Regions from separate parts of the Pectobacterium punjabense genome, predicted to be linked through region 1. Evidence: predicted binding sites of a transcription regulator. Region 1 holds the regulator's gene; each other region holds the start of a gene.
What was found. Region 1 encodes Fur, which represses iron uptake genes when iron is present. Its sites were predicted from a motif close to ATAATAATGAGAACNACTATCAA; they were not measured.
Positions count from the first base shown of each region.

Region 2: a site for Fur is predicted at 1,849-1,871, ahead of E2566_RS17840 (TonB-dependent siderophore receptor). Genes of this name have one in related genera too.
Region 3: a site for Fur is predicted at 2,123-2,145, ahead of E2566_RS04060 (Nramp family divalent metal transporter). Genes of this name have one in related genera too.

Region 1 is NZ_CP038498.1:1,485,030-1,489,866, reverse strand. Features, by position in the region: gene E2566_RS06645 (methyl-accepting chemotaxis protein) at 1-912, opposite strand, end outside; gene fldA (flavodoxin FldA) at 1,802-2,329, shown strand; gene fur (ferric iron uptake transcriptional regulator) at 2,659-3,108, shown strand; gene glnS (glutamine--tRNA ligase) at 3,172-4,830, opposite strand.
Region 2 is NZ_CP038498.1:3,924,925-3,929,761, reverse strand. Features, by position in the region: gene E2566_RS17850 (MmgE/PrpD family protein) at 1-628, opposite strand, end outside; gene E2566_RS17845 (helix-turn-helix transcriptional regulator) at 738-1,721, opposite strand; gene E2566_RS17840 (TonB-dependent siderophore receptor) at 2,149-4,449, shown strand; gene E2566_RS17835 (ArsR/SmtB family transcription factor) at 4,556-4,837, opposite strand, start outside.
Region 3 is NZ_CP038498.1:907,675-912,511, reverse strand. Features, by position in the region: gene E2566_RS04065 (hypothetical protein) at 71-736, shown strand; gene E2566_RS04060 (Nramp family divalent metal transporter) at 847-2,085, opposite strand; gene grpE (nucleotide exchange factor GrpE) at 2,328-2,915, opposite strand; gene nadK (NAD(+) kinase) at 3,064-3,942, shown strand; gene recN (DNA repair protein RecN) at 4,024-4,837, shown strand, end outside.

The DNA of each region.
Region 1 (4,837 bases):
TTCTTCCAGCGCGGAAGCCTGCTCTTCGGTACGTGAAGACAGATCGTTGTTGCCTGCGGCAATCTCAGAAGCGCCCTGATAGATGGAATCTGTGCTGTTTCTAATGGTGCTAACGGTGCTAGCCAAACTCCCCTGCATTTCACGCAAAAGTGGGAACAAGCGGCCAACACAGTTATTACCAAAGTCCAGAATCGGCTTGCCCAGGTGACCAGAAGCAATGACGCTAAAGTGATCGCGCAGGTTATTCAACGGGCGAACCAAGCACACCACCAGATAACGGTCTGTCAGGAACAGCATGATGAGGCCGATAACCAACCCGCTCAGCAAAATGTTCTGCCCAATCGTGGTGATTTGTTCAAAACGCACGCCCGCCGCATCGAATTTCTCTGCGCTGGCGTTACTGAACGCAGATAGAGAAGCACCAAACTGGCGACTCAATGGCGGCACAACATTCTTGGCCTGATTTTGGTAATCATCCAGCGCGTTGGCAGCGGCCTTTTGATAAAGCGGTTCTACGCCCTGAACAACCAGATTATTCCAGTCACGGCTGACAGCTTGCACCAGAGCATCGTCCAGACTCGCATGATCGATAGCATTAAACGCCACCAGATCAGACTTCAGCTTATCCAGCGCGACGAGCGCGGAGGCCTGCTCTTTATCTGCGGTGGCATTATCACCACTGCGACGCGCATCTACAGCGCGCGCCAGACGAGTTACCATACGAAAGTATTGATCGTTACCCTGATTGATAAAGTTCATGTTCTGAACCAGCAAGGTGCTGGTTTTCGAGGTCGCTGTCATCTCTTTAAAAGAGAACATGGTATATATTGATACGCCGCCCCAAAGAACACAAAAAATGCCCAGCACCCATAGCATAGCGGTTCTGATGGCAATATTTTTAATAAGTCTCATAGCTCACTCCAAATCAGGAAAATGGTTAAAAAGATTTTTATCGCTAATCAACCGATATGAATCAGAAAATTCACACCATGAAACAGGTCACTTCTCCCTAGCGTTCACATTTCACCGAGTTGAAAACTCAAAAACCACGCTAACTCATCGGCTAAATACAGAGAATATTTAGCACTCTTGCTATATTTATTAATATAATTTTTCGCACTGATAATAAATTAGCCTATTTTTATAAATATAAGGTTTTTAATCATAGGGTTGAACGCAAACCGACGGTCACCCGCTTCCCATGCGGATTGGCGTGGGTATGCAGCCAGGCTGGCAAAGCAATTTGGGCATCATTTTCATTTTATTCTTTAACATCAAAAAGCTAAAACCTTTCTCTTTAAGGTTGCATCGTTTCAGCTGTAAATGGTTATAATTCTTATCTTCTTCATTAGGAATTTTCCCGCAAAATGTTACACGCATTCAATTCGATAAAACATTATCTTTTGTATGCATTTTAATTTCCCTGAATAGGGATGTACCGTTCCGTGACTTTTATTTTTCACAAACAGAAGTCTGCTTTTAATTACAATTGAAACAAACCATAAAATAAAAATATCATTCATAAAAAATGAAACGGTGTTGCAAATAAATAACCTTTATAATACTAAGGCTGTGTAGACCTAATCTCAGAAGACATCATACTCACACAATTAAGGTGGGTATTTTAACGCCCATGGAGAGGGTTTTCCGTTTCTTTTATTGCCCTCAGCATTTCGCATGCTCTTGATTTACGCCTCCATACCGATACGAGTTTCTCCTGATGTGAGTGTCTGTTATTATTAACAGATAAGTGGGTGAAATATTACACCATACCATTAGGAATCAAGAGGTTATTCAATTCATGGCACTCATCGGAATATTCTTTGGCAGTGATACGGGCAACACGGAAAACATCGCCAAAACGATCCAACAGCAGTTAGGCACCAACGTTGCTGATGTTCATGACATCGCCAAAAGCAGCAAAGAGGACCTCGAAGGTTTCGATATTCTGCTGTTGGGTATTCCAACCTGGTATTACGGTGAAGCTCAGTGCGATTGGGATGACTTCTTCCCTTCGCTGGAAGAGGTTGATTTCACCGGAAAATTGGTTGCCTTGTTTGGCTGCGGCGATCAGGAAGACTATGCGGAATATTTCTGTGATGCCATGGGCACCATTCGTGACATCATTGAGCCTCGCGGCGCGACGATTGTCGGCCACTGGCCAACTGAAGGTTATTACTTTGAAGCCTCTAAAGGGCTCGCCGACGACAATCACTTCATTGGTTTGGCTATCGATGAAGACCGTCAGCCTGAGCTGACCAGCGAACGCGTAACGACGTGGGTGAAACAAATCAGTGATGAACTGAATCTAAAAGAGCTGGTTGGCTAAGCCATTTTGGCCCTGATAATTTCGATCAGGGCCAAAATAGTATCGATAGGTAAAACCTTTCATAATAATTGATACATTTTTTTAACTTCTATCAGTAAACCTGTACAATAATCCCATCGGTTTTATACGTGCTTCATCCTTTCTTCATTCATCAACAATGGACTGCGCTGTATATCAGTAGTATGAATGGGGACAATATTGTTAACATTCCCTTGTTTTCATTTTGTATGCGCGGTTCTATAATTGAGACGCAATTACATTTTTTGAGCCGACCGATGTCATAGGCTAGGCAGCCTCCATTGATAAGTAAGCAACAGGACTAAACCCGCATGACTGACAACAATACCGCATTAAAGAAGGCCGGCCTGAAAGTCACTCTTCCAAGACTGAAAATACTGGAAGTGCTACAGGACCCTGTCTGTCATCACGTCAGTGCGGAAGATTTATATAAGAGACTGATTGATATGGGTGAAGAGATTGGTCTTGCTACCGTCTATCGCGTACTCAACCAGTTTGATGATGCAGGCATCGTAACCCGTCATAACTTCGAAGGGGGTAAATCCGTCTTTGAACTGACGCAACAGCATCATCACGATCACCTAATTTGCCTCGACTGTGGCAAAGTCATTGAATTCCGCGATGAATCTATCGAAGCACGTCAGCGTGAGATCGCAGAAAGACACGGTATTAAACTGACCAACCACAGTTTGTATCTCTATGGGCATTGCAGTGAAGGGGATTGTCGAGAAGACGAAACTCTGCATGAGTCCACACGATAAATCGACCGCATCAAAAAATAAAACCGCCGAGGCGGTTTTATTTTTGTCTTCTACTTCGTGGCATTAGCCAACCCAAGTATCGCGCAGTCCGACCGTTCGGTTAAACACCAGATGTTCTGCACTGGAGTAAACACGATCGGCACAGAAGTAACCTTCGCGCTCAAACTGATACGCTTTCTCTACTTCCGCCTGTGCCAAGCTCGCCTCGACAAAACCTTGCGTCACTTTCAGTGAGTCTGGGTTAATCGTCGACAGGAAGTCATCCGCCGCGCCAGGGTTCGCCACACTGAACAGACGATCGTACAAGCGGAATTCCGCAGGGACGCCATGTGCAGCGGAGACCCAGTGGATGACGCCTTTCACTTTACGTCCATCAGCCGGATCTTTGCTCAGCGTTTCTGCATCGTAACTGCAATAGATCGTGGTGATAGTGCCCTGCTCGTCTTTTTCAATGCGATCGGCTTTGATCACATAGGCATTACGCAGACGCACTTCTTTACCCAGCACCAAACGTTTGTACTGCTTGTTGGCTTCTTCGCGGAAGTCAGCGCGATCGATGTAAACTTCGCGGCTGAATGCCACCTGACGTGAGCCCATTTCCGGCTTATTAGGATGATTTGGCATCGCAACAAACTCTTCGTGCTCAGCAGACAGATTCTCGATCACCACTTTGACCGGATCTAACACTGCCATTGCACGCGGAGCATTCTCATTCAGATCGTCACGGATGCAGGATTCAAGTGCAGCCATTTCCACGTTATTGTCCTGCTTCGTTACGCCGATGCGCACACAGAATTCACGGACGGAAGCCGCACTATAGCCACGACGACGCAGGCCTGAGATAGTCGGCATACGCGGATCATCCCAGCCTTCAACCACGTTTTCCACGACCAGTTGGTTCAGCTTACGCTTGGACATAATCGCGTATTCGAGATTGAGGCGGGAGAATTCGTACTGGCGTGGGTGACAAGGAATCGTGATGTTATCCAGTACCCAATCGTACAAACGGCGGTTATCCTGGAATTCCAGCGTACACAGCGAATGCGTGATTCCTTCCAATGCGTCGGAAATGCAGTGGGTGAAGTCATACATCGGGTAGATGCACCACTTATTGCCCGTCTGGTGGTGATCGGCGAACTTAATGCGATACAACACAGGATCGCGCATCACGATAAAGGATGATGCCATATCGATTTTTGCACGCAGACAAGCAGTACCTTCGGCAAACCCACCGTTGCGCATTTTTTCAAACAGCGCCAGGTTTTCCTGCACGGTACGGTCACGATAAGGGCTGTTTTTACCCGGTGCCGTCAACGTGCCACGATATTCACGAATCTGATCGGCCGTCAGCTCATCAACGTAAGCCAGTCCTTTACCGATCAGCTCAACCGCATAAGCGTGCAGTTGATCGAAATAATCAGAAGAATAACGAACGTTACCGCTCCATGAAAAACCCAGCCACTCGACGTCACGTTTGATCGACTCAACGTATTCGATATCTTCTTTTACCGGATTGGTGTCGTCAAAACGCAGGTTACATTGCCCCTGGTAGTCACGCGCGATCCCAAAATTCAGACAAATAGATTTGGCATGCCCAATATGCAGATAACCGTTCGGCTCTGGCGGGAAACGCGTCTGAATATGGTCATGCTTACCGGATGCCAGATCTTCATCAATAATCTGACGGATAAAGTTAGTCGGGCGGGCTTCAGCCTCACTCATTCTTCAT
Region 2 (4,837 bases), 2.4 Mb from region 1:
CTAACCCCAGCTTGACGGCGGTTAATCCCGCTCTGGCAGAAAGCCCTGCATGTAGCGGTTTGACCGCGGAACCAAACTGCGCCCGTAGCCCTGCGGCCTGTGTAGCGGCCAGGCCAAGAATAGTTTGCGTTTGCTCCACCGAGGCTCCAGCCAGACGTGCCGCCGCCGCCGCAGCGGCGATAGCGCCGAGCGTAGCCGTGTTGTGATAGCCGAGGCTGTAATGACGCGGGCCGCATGCCAGCCCGATTCTGCCAGCGGCTTCTACGCCGATCACATAGGCTGTCAAAAACGCCTCTTCTGTAACGGATGCATCCTCCGCGGCAAGAGCAAATAGCGCAGGTAGAATGACGGTGCTGGGGTGGCCGCGAAACGCCGGATGATAATCGTCAAAGTCCAGTACGTGACCGGAGTAACCCAAAATCAGGCTACGCGTCAGGCTGTCCGCACCGCTGAATACCTGCTTTAACGGCGCGAGCCCGCTATCAACAATCGCACCCTGTGCGATCGGGAGCGCGGTAGAGATGAAGTCAGTCACCCCTTCACGGGCGGCATCAATCGCTTCCCGATTGGGTTCGCTATGGATGATGTGGTGGGCAAGCGTTGCGGTGATATCAGTCTGATTGGTCATGGGTAGTCATGTGTGCTGGCAGATAAAACACTAATTTACTGTGCATCGCTGAAGAGCGATTAATAACCAAACAGAATAATAAATTCCATTTGGTTATTAATGGTGGAGATCAGAAGCGGTCTTTTAGCTGCCCTGGCGTAATCCCGAATGCACGTCGCAGCGCGGTGGCAAAGTTAGCGGGACTGTTGTAGCCAGCAATGCTGGCTGCCTGAGCGATACCGATACCGTCCTTCTGCAAAGCCAGCATGGCGCGCTGCAAGCGACAGTTACGCAGGTATTCAAAAACGCTCATATTGAACGTCTGACGAAAATGGCGTTGTAGCGTGCTTTCACTCATGTTGACGCTTTTGGCGATTTCGCTCATCGAAAGATGGTCAGCGCTGCCGCTTTCCAGCATATCTCTGATTTGTTGAATACGATGGTAGCCGCGCAGGGTGACACCGCTGTTTTTCTCTTGCGCCACGCTGGCGGTTAGTGACGTAAACGCCTCGATAATCAGGCTCATGCACTGCGTTTCCAGATAAAGGCGCTGGAGCGGCGTTTGGCAAGGTTTAGCATCCAGCGTTTGTAAAGCAATCGCCAGCGCCTGTCGGGACGGTGTCCATAAGTGTGTTGCAAGATGGGTCTGCGTGAAATCGTGGATGGCCTGCCAGTCACCGACGGTGTCCATCATATTGCCGTACAGCCATTCTCTGTCGAACGTCAGCGTAATGGTTCGTTCATATTCATCACGCTTGCCGATGCGGGTAAACATCGTTGGTTCCGTCAGCGAAATCAGCGAGGCTGGCTGGCTCTCTCCCAGATGCAGTTCCTGATGGGAAAATGAAATATGCGCATTTCCGCTCACTACGATGGCGAGCTTGATCGCGCCATCCAGCAGGTTTTGGGTTTTCATGTTGTGACGATTAATCACATCAGCGGTATGTAGGATCAGATGCGGATTGAGCTGCACGACGGTGAACGAACCGAATAACACGGCTGTGTTATCGATCAGCCGAGGGCCGATAAAACGGTAATTATTCGCGACCAGACTCGATTGCTGAACGATGTGATCTTTATAGATCGGCTTTGATGACTGAGTGAAGCTGCGCACGTGATTACCTACCTGATTAAACCCTTCGACCTGCGCCTTCCATTTTGATGCTTTGGCAAAACATTTTGCTGCTAGAGCAAACCCCGTCCTGAATGACAAATGTAACAATGACCGCGCCAAAATGGTAATGCAAATACTTCTCAATAGCATTTTTCGTTGAGGAGGTCACATTGCACGATAAATGCATTTTCCATTTCCGGCAATGCGGAGAAAGAGGGCTGATTGATGACAAACAGTATTTCATAACAATGCGACGTGATGCCCCCGTTTGCATGACGCTTCTCTCCTGATAACCGTACGTCTGCGCGTTTTATCTCCGCCGTTATTCAGCACTGTTGCTGATTGTCATTAGGTGTCGCTGTACCGGCTGCGATGTTGATCCTTTTTCAGGCTACTTATTCATTTCTTACAGGGCAGGATAATTTTGATGAAACTACCACAATCGCGCCGTTATCTGGCGACGCTCATTGGCGTTAGCTGCGGGATGACGTCGTTTCTGAGTGCGGCGCAGACCTCGACCATTCCTTCAACAGAACCTGCCTCTCAGGTGCAGAATCAGGCCGAAAATAGTCCATCGGGCGATACGATGGTGGTGACGGCTGCGGAGCAAACGCGTCAGGCTCCGGGTGTGTCGGTAATCACGGCTGAGGATATCAGCAAACGTCCGCCCGCTAACGATCTGTCAGAACTGATTCGCACCATGCCAGGCGTTAATCTGTCCGGTAACTCAACTAGCGGCCAGCGTGGCAACAATCGTCAGATCGATATCCGCGGCATGGGGCCGGAAAACACGCTGATTCTGGTGGATGGTAAGCCAGTGTCAAGCCGTACGGCGGTACGTTACGGCTGGCGCGGTGAGCGTGATACCCGCGGCGATACCAACTGGGTACCTGCCGACATGGTTGAGCGCATTGAAGTGCTGCGCGGTCCTGCGGCAGCGCGCTATGGTAACGGTGCCGCAGGCGGTGTGGTCAACATCATCACCAAACAGCCGACGCAAGAATGGCACGGTACCTGGAATACTTATCTGAACGCGCCGGAACATAGCTCGGAAGGTGCAACTAAGCGTACCGATTTCAGCCTGATGGGCGGCCTGACCGATAGTCTGAGCTTCCGCCTGTTTGGTAATGTGAATAAAACCGAGGCTGATGCACGTGATATTAACCAAGGGCATCAGTCCGCGCGTGCGGGCAATCAGTCAGCTTCACTGCCTTCCGGGCGTGAAGGGGTACGCAACAAGGATATCAACGGCCTCCTGCGTTGGGATATGACGCAGCAGCAGTCGCTGGAGTTTGAGGCTGGTTCCAGCCGTCAAGGCAATATCTATGCGGGCGATTCGCAAAATACCAACACTAACCCGCTTGTCGTCAGCAATTATGGCAAGGAAACCAACCGCATGTACCGCCAGAATTTTGCGGTCACGCATCGCGGCTATTGGGACAGCGGCGTTAGCTCTACGTCGTATCTGCAATACGAACGTACGCACAATACCCGTATCCTTGAGGGACTGTCTGGCGGTTTAGAAGGGATTTTTGATACGGCCAATCCAAACCAATATGGCACGATAAAACTGGATAACTTCACTGCGCACAACGAAGTGAATATTCCTCTGAATGTCTGGGTCGATCAGGTACTCACGTTTGGGGTTGAGTGGAACGAACAGAAGATGAAGGACCCAGTTTCAAATGCGCAGGATACGGATGAAGCAGGGAGTATCGGTTCGTTAAGTAGCCGTGGTCGTAGCGAGCGATCTTCCGCCCGTCTGGCTTCTGCCTTTGTGGAAGATAACGTCCAATTGACGGACAGCACCATGCTGACGCCTGCACTGCGTGTCGATCATCACAGCACCGCGGGAACCAACTGGAGCCCGTCGCTCAATCTGGCGCAGGAGCTGGGCGACGACTATACGCTGAAGTTAGGCATCGCCCGCGCTTATAAAGCACCGAACCTGTACCAAACGAATGAGAACTATATCCTCTATAGTCGTGGTCAGGGCTGTTCCGGCGGTACTCCTTGCTACCTGATTGGCAATGAAGATCTGAAAGCGGAAACCAGCCTGAATAAAGAGATTGGTCTGGAGTTTCACCGCGATGGGTTGATCGCGGGCGTCACCTACTTCCATAACGATTATCGTAACAAGATTGAATCAGGCAACAATGTTATTGGTAATGCTGTAGGTGGAAATAATACGGGTCGCAACAACGCCAATATTTTCCAGTGGGGCAATGTACCTAAGGCCGTTATTCAAGGGCTGGAAGGTAACCTGACCGTTCCTGTTACGGAGACCATCAACTGGCGTAATAACCTGACCTGGATGCTGGAGTCGAAGAATAAAACCACGGGCGATTACTTGTCGATTACCCCGGAGTTTACTCTGAACTCATCCGTGGACTGGCAGGCGACGGAGAAACTCTCCTTCTTGGCCGATGTAACCTGGTATGGTCGTCAAAAACCGAAGATGTATAACTACAAGGGTGAGCGCGTCACCGGTAGCGCAACCAATGAGTTAAGCCCCTATGCACTGTTCGGGTTAAGCAGTACCTATACGTTTAACAAGAACCTGAGCGTGACGGGTGGCGTAGAGAACCTGTTTGATAAACGTCTGTTCCGTGCTGGTAATGCGCAGGATGTGGTGAACAATAACGTTGTCACCATTGCGGGTGCCGGTGCAGCAACCTATAACGAACCGGGACGCACCTTCTTTGTTAGCGTGAAGACGTCGTTCTAAGTTTTATCTCCGTCATACTGAATCGCGAGCGCCACGGTGCCATTGTGCCGTGGCGTTTTTTATAGCGTGCCATCACTGGTCGTCACCTTGCGTGCCGTTGCTGTTATCAGGGGCAGAAAAGGGCTTTTAAGGTGGCGACGATTTTCTCCACGTCATGATTCTCGATGCGGTAGTACAGCGTTTGAGATTCACGACGATAGCTAATCAACCCTTCCTCACGCATTTTCGCCAGATGTTGCGAGAGAGCGGACTGGCTAAGAGGGATATGCTCAAGCAGCGCACCCACTGACATTTCACCGTGTTCGATAAGCAGGCACAGCACCAGCAGCCGGTTTTCGTTGCCAATCGCGCGCAGTAGCGCCGCGGCTTTTACCGCGCCGTCCTGCAT
Region 3 (4,837 bases), 580 kb from region 1:
GTCTTTGCCGAGTATGAACGGGAATACCTGCATTTTCTCTGAGAGTCCACCGCTTAAGGGATCAAGAAATATGGATATTGAACAGTTAGCCGAGGCGCTGTACGAGGATTTAAACGGCTATATTTCCAGCGTACAACACACCAGCACGAATACGCTAACGATCCACTTCTGTTGCGATAACTGGCGCTATGACGAGCAACACAATCACTCCGTCTACTGCGAACCGCATGAGTCTTATCTGCGTCACTTTATGATTTGCTGCTATGACGTTGTCGAACATGATATCCAGCCCACCAGCTCAGGCGAAATAACATTTACCGATCGCCATCCGCTATTGTGGGACTACAACGCACAGAAAGGTGGCCTGTACTATTCCACCGCAGCGACGGCATCAAGCTATGAACTACTCGGGCGTATCTGGGTGGCTCACAAGCATCTTCTCGGCGACTGGCGGCCAATGAGCCGTTACATCAATACGTATCGACACCAAGGCGAGCCGATATTCGGCAATGATGGCAACGGGTTACTCGCTAACGGACCTAAACCTTTATTAGAAGCTTATCAACACGCGTTATCCAGCGTGCTTAAAACCCGATTCGTTCCGTCAGTTGAAATGAAAGGGAGCGTTAAAGCGTTGCTCTTTGATTCTGGCTTTGTCATCTGCAAACGTGTGGAACTGCAAGAAATCTTCCCCGACACTGAAATATCAGCAGACCAAGAAAACATCGACTACTGAATGCTCATGAGACGATGATGAATGAACGAGTTGAGCCTAACTATAACGATCTGGTTAGTGACGCTTATTTTATGGGGCAATTCTATTTTAGCGGTAAGATCGCCCCCAATTTATATCCCCAGTATGGTATCAATCAGTAAATACATATTCAGGGAAACGACCAGCACGACAATGAGTTGTCCGATGCGCTGTACCCATTTGCCGTTAACCATCGAGCCCATCAGTTCACGGTTACCAGTGAAAGACAATAACGGAACCAGTGCCAGAGCAATCCCGAAGCTCAGTATCACCTGACTCAGCACCAGCACCCGCGTCGGGTCCATACCGGACAGGATCACGATAAATGACGGCAGCATTGTGACAGTACGGCGAACCCAGAGCGGAATATGGAAACGCACGAATCCCTGCATCACCACCTGCCCTGCCAACGTACCAACGACGGTAGAGGAAAGACCCGCGGCCACCAAACTTAAGCCAAAAATGACTGCGGCAGCTTTTCCTAACAGCGGCTCAAGCGTGAGATAGGCTTTATCCAGATCGGCAATATCCTGGTTGCCGCTAAAATGGAACGCTGCGGCTGCTGTTGCCATCATCGCCAGATTGACGAATCCCGCTATCGTCATCGCAATCGCGACATCGACTTTCGTTGCCGAATAGCGTTCGGCACGGGTATGGTTTCCCTCATGTTGCGTCAGCGAAGAGTGCAGGTAAATCACATGCGGCATAATGGTCGCCCCTAACACACCCGCCGCTAGCAGCACGGCATCGGAGGTCGGTAGACTAGGAATTGCCATGCCTTTGGCTAACGCGGACAGCTCAGGCTGAGAAAATACCAGCTCGACAATATACGCCGCTGCCACAAACAGCAGCAGCCCGCCGATGACCATTTCTAACGGTTTCTGCCCACGCTGTTGCAGCATGAGAATCAGGAAAGTAGCGATAGCGGTGAGGATAGCACCTTCCAGCAGTGACACGCCCAGCAACAATTTGAAGCCAATCGCCGCCCCGATAAACTCGGCCAAATCGGTCGCCATCGCAATAATTTCGGCCTGCACCCAGTAAGCCCAAACGGCCGGGCGCGGGAAACGATCGCGGATATGCTCCGCCAGATTCTTACCCGTTGCGATCCCCAATTTGGCGGACAACAACTGGATCAGCATCGCCATCAGGTTAGCCCACACCACCACCCACAGCAGCGTGTAACCATAGGCCGAACCTGACTGGATGTTTGTGGCAAAGTTACCGGGATCGATATAACCAATTGCCGCGATAAACGCCGGGCCCATCAGCGAAAGTTTGACCTTCCTTGATGTACGGCTTGTGGACTCAATAGCACGACTACCCGGCATAGTATGACCCTTCTAACACTGTTGTTTTATTACTCTCACAAAAACGATAATGATTATCAAGTGCATTTAGAGTGGTAATACCAATTCTTTTGATAGTTAACGATGATGAGTCATTCAAAAGCTAAAAAACATCTTTTTTATCAAACAAATCTTAACAAGATATAAACAAAAAACCCCATGCGGTAGGCACGGGGTTTGGGATGAAGATACATTTTAAATAGCGTGCGTAAAAGCAGAAAATATTAGTCTTGTGCTTTTGAAACCGCAACCATCGCCGGGCGCAGCAAACGCCCGTTCAGCGTGTAGCCTTTTTGCATAACCATCATGACATGGTTCGGCTGGTGATCGGCCGAAGGTAGCATGGTCATCGCCTGATGCACTTCTGGATTAAACGGCACACCCACATCACCCACAACCTCGATGCCAAACTTATGCACGGCATCCAGCAACGATTTCAGCGTCAGTTCGACACCTTCAATCATCGCAGCCAATGATTCGTTGGCTTTGTCCGCCGTATCCAGCGCACGTTCCAGATTATCGATGACTGGCAGCATTTCATTGGCAAATTTCTCTACCGCAAATTTATGCGCCTTCTCGATATCCATTTCCGCACGGCGGCGAACGTTATCGGCTTCAGCACGAACGCGAAGCATATTGTCACGTTCGCGCTGTTGCAGTTCACTAAACTGGGCTTCCAGCTCGGCGATGCGCGCATCACGCGGGTCAGCTACGTCTGCCGTCTCTGGTGCGGCATCCGCTTGCTGCCCTTTTGCTGCTTCCTTTTGATCCAGGACTTGCTCGTCAGGCGTTTTCTGTTCTTTACTACTCATGAAATTCTCCGCGGTTTAGCATTAATCTCGCTAGTTGCTTATTATGGGGATCAAAATCGGGGATTCAAGGGAACCTGTCATATATTGGTTCCCAACGCTGCCGATACACCACGCTGAGGACAAAACAGCAATGAACACACCGCTTACAATGAACAGGCCGTTTAATTGTATTGGCATTGTCGGCCACCCGCGCCACCCAACGGCGTTGGCAACGCATGAGATGCTCTATCATTGGCTCACCGAAAAAGGTTACTCCGTTCTGATCGAACAGCAGATTGCGCGGGAACTTAACCTCAAAAACGCACCGACAGCTAGCCTTGCCGACATCGGTCAGCAGGCGGATCTGGCAGTGGTGGTCGGCGGTGATGGCAACATGCTGGGCGCCGCACGCGTGCTGTCGCGCTATGACATCAAGGTGATCGGTGTGAACCGTGGCAACCTCGGCTTTTTAACCGATCTCGATCCCGATCATGCCCAGCAGCAACTTTCTGACGTGCTCGACGGCCATTACCTGAGCGAACAGCGTTTCATGCTGGAAGCGCACGTTTGCCGCGCAAACCAGCCCGACAGCATCAGCACCGCCATTAATGAAGTCGTACTTCACCCAGGGAAAGTCGCACACATGATTGAATTTGAAGTCTATATTGACGACAAATTCGCTTTCTCTCAGCGTTCAGACGGCCTGATTATCGCCACGCCAACCGGCTCAACCGCCTACTCCCTTTCCGCTGGTGGCCCGATCTTAACGCCATCTTTGGAAGCCATTGCGCTGGTGCCAATGTTCCCGCACACCTTGTCTGCCCGCCCGCTGGTCATCAACAGTAGCAGTACAATTCGGCTGAAATTTTCTTGCATCACTAACGATCTGGAAATCAGCTGCGACAGCCAGATTGCGCTACCGGTGCAAGAAGGCGAAGAGGTACTGATTCGCCGCAGCGAACATCACCTGAATTTGATTCATCCAGAAAACTATAGTTATTTCAATACACTAAGTTCAAAACTTGGCTGGTCAAAAAAATTATTCTAAGATTCCACCAATCTACTTTACTGTATATAAAACCAGTTTATACTGTATGTAATCACATGTAATTACATACAGAGGTTTATCATGCTGGCGCAACTCACTATCAGTAACTTCGCCATCGTGCGCGAATTAGAGATCGATTTTCAATCAGGAATGAGCGTCATCACCGGGGAAACTGGTGCGGGGAAATCGATTGCGATTGATGCCCTCGGCTTATGTCTGGGAAATCGTTCTGACGCCAGCATGGTCAGGCCGGGATCTGCCCGAGCCGACATCTGCGCCCGTTTTGCGCTCGCAGATACCCCAACGGCACGTCAGTGGCTGGAAGAAAACCAGTTGGATGACAGTAACGAGTGCCTGCTACGTCGCGTCATTAGTGCCGATGGCCGCTCACGCGGCTTTATTAACGGCACCGCCGTACCGCTGTCTCAATTGCGTGAACTTGGCCAGCACCTGATTCAGGTACACGGCCAGCATGCTCATCAGCTCCTGCTGCGTCCCGACCATCAAAAACACCTGCTGGATGCTTATGCCGATGAACCGAAATTGCTTGTTGCCATGCAACAAGTTTGGCATCAGTGGCACCAAAGCTGCCGCGCGCTGGCGCAGTTGCAACAAGCGGCTATTGAACGCGAAGCCCGCCGGGAACTGCTGCAATATCAATTGAAGGAGCTGAATGAATTCGCACCACAGCCTAGTGAATACGAACAGATCGATGTTGAGTACAAGCGTCTGGCAAATAGCGGTCAGTTGTTGACGATGAGCCAACAGGCCATGCAGTTGCTGAGCGAAGACGAAGAGCAGAATATAATCAGTATGCTGCACAGCGTAAAACATCAGCTTGGCGAACTCATCGGTATGGATGACAAGCTATCCGGCGTGCTATCCATGCTCGAAG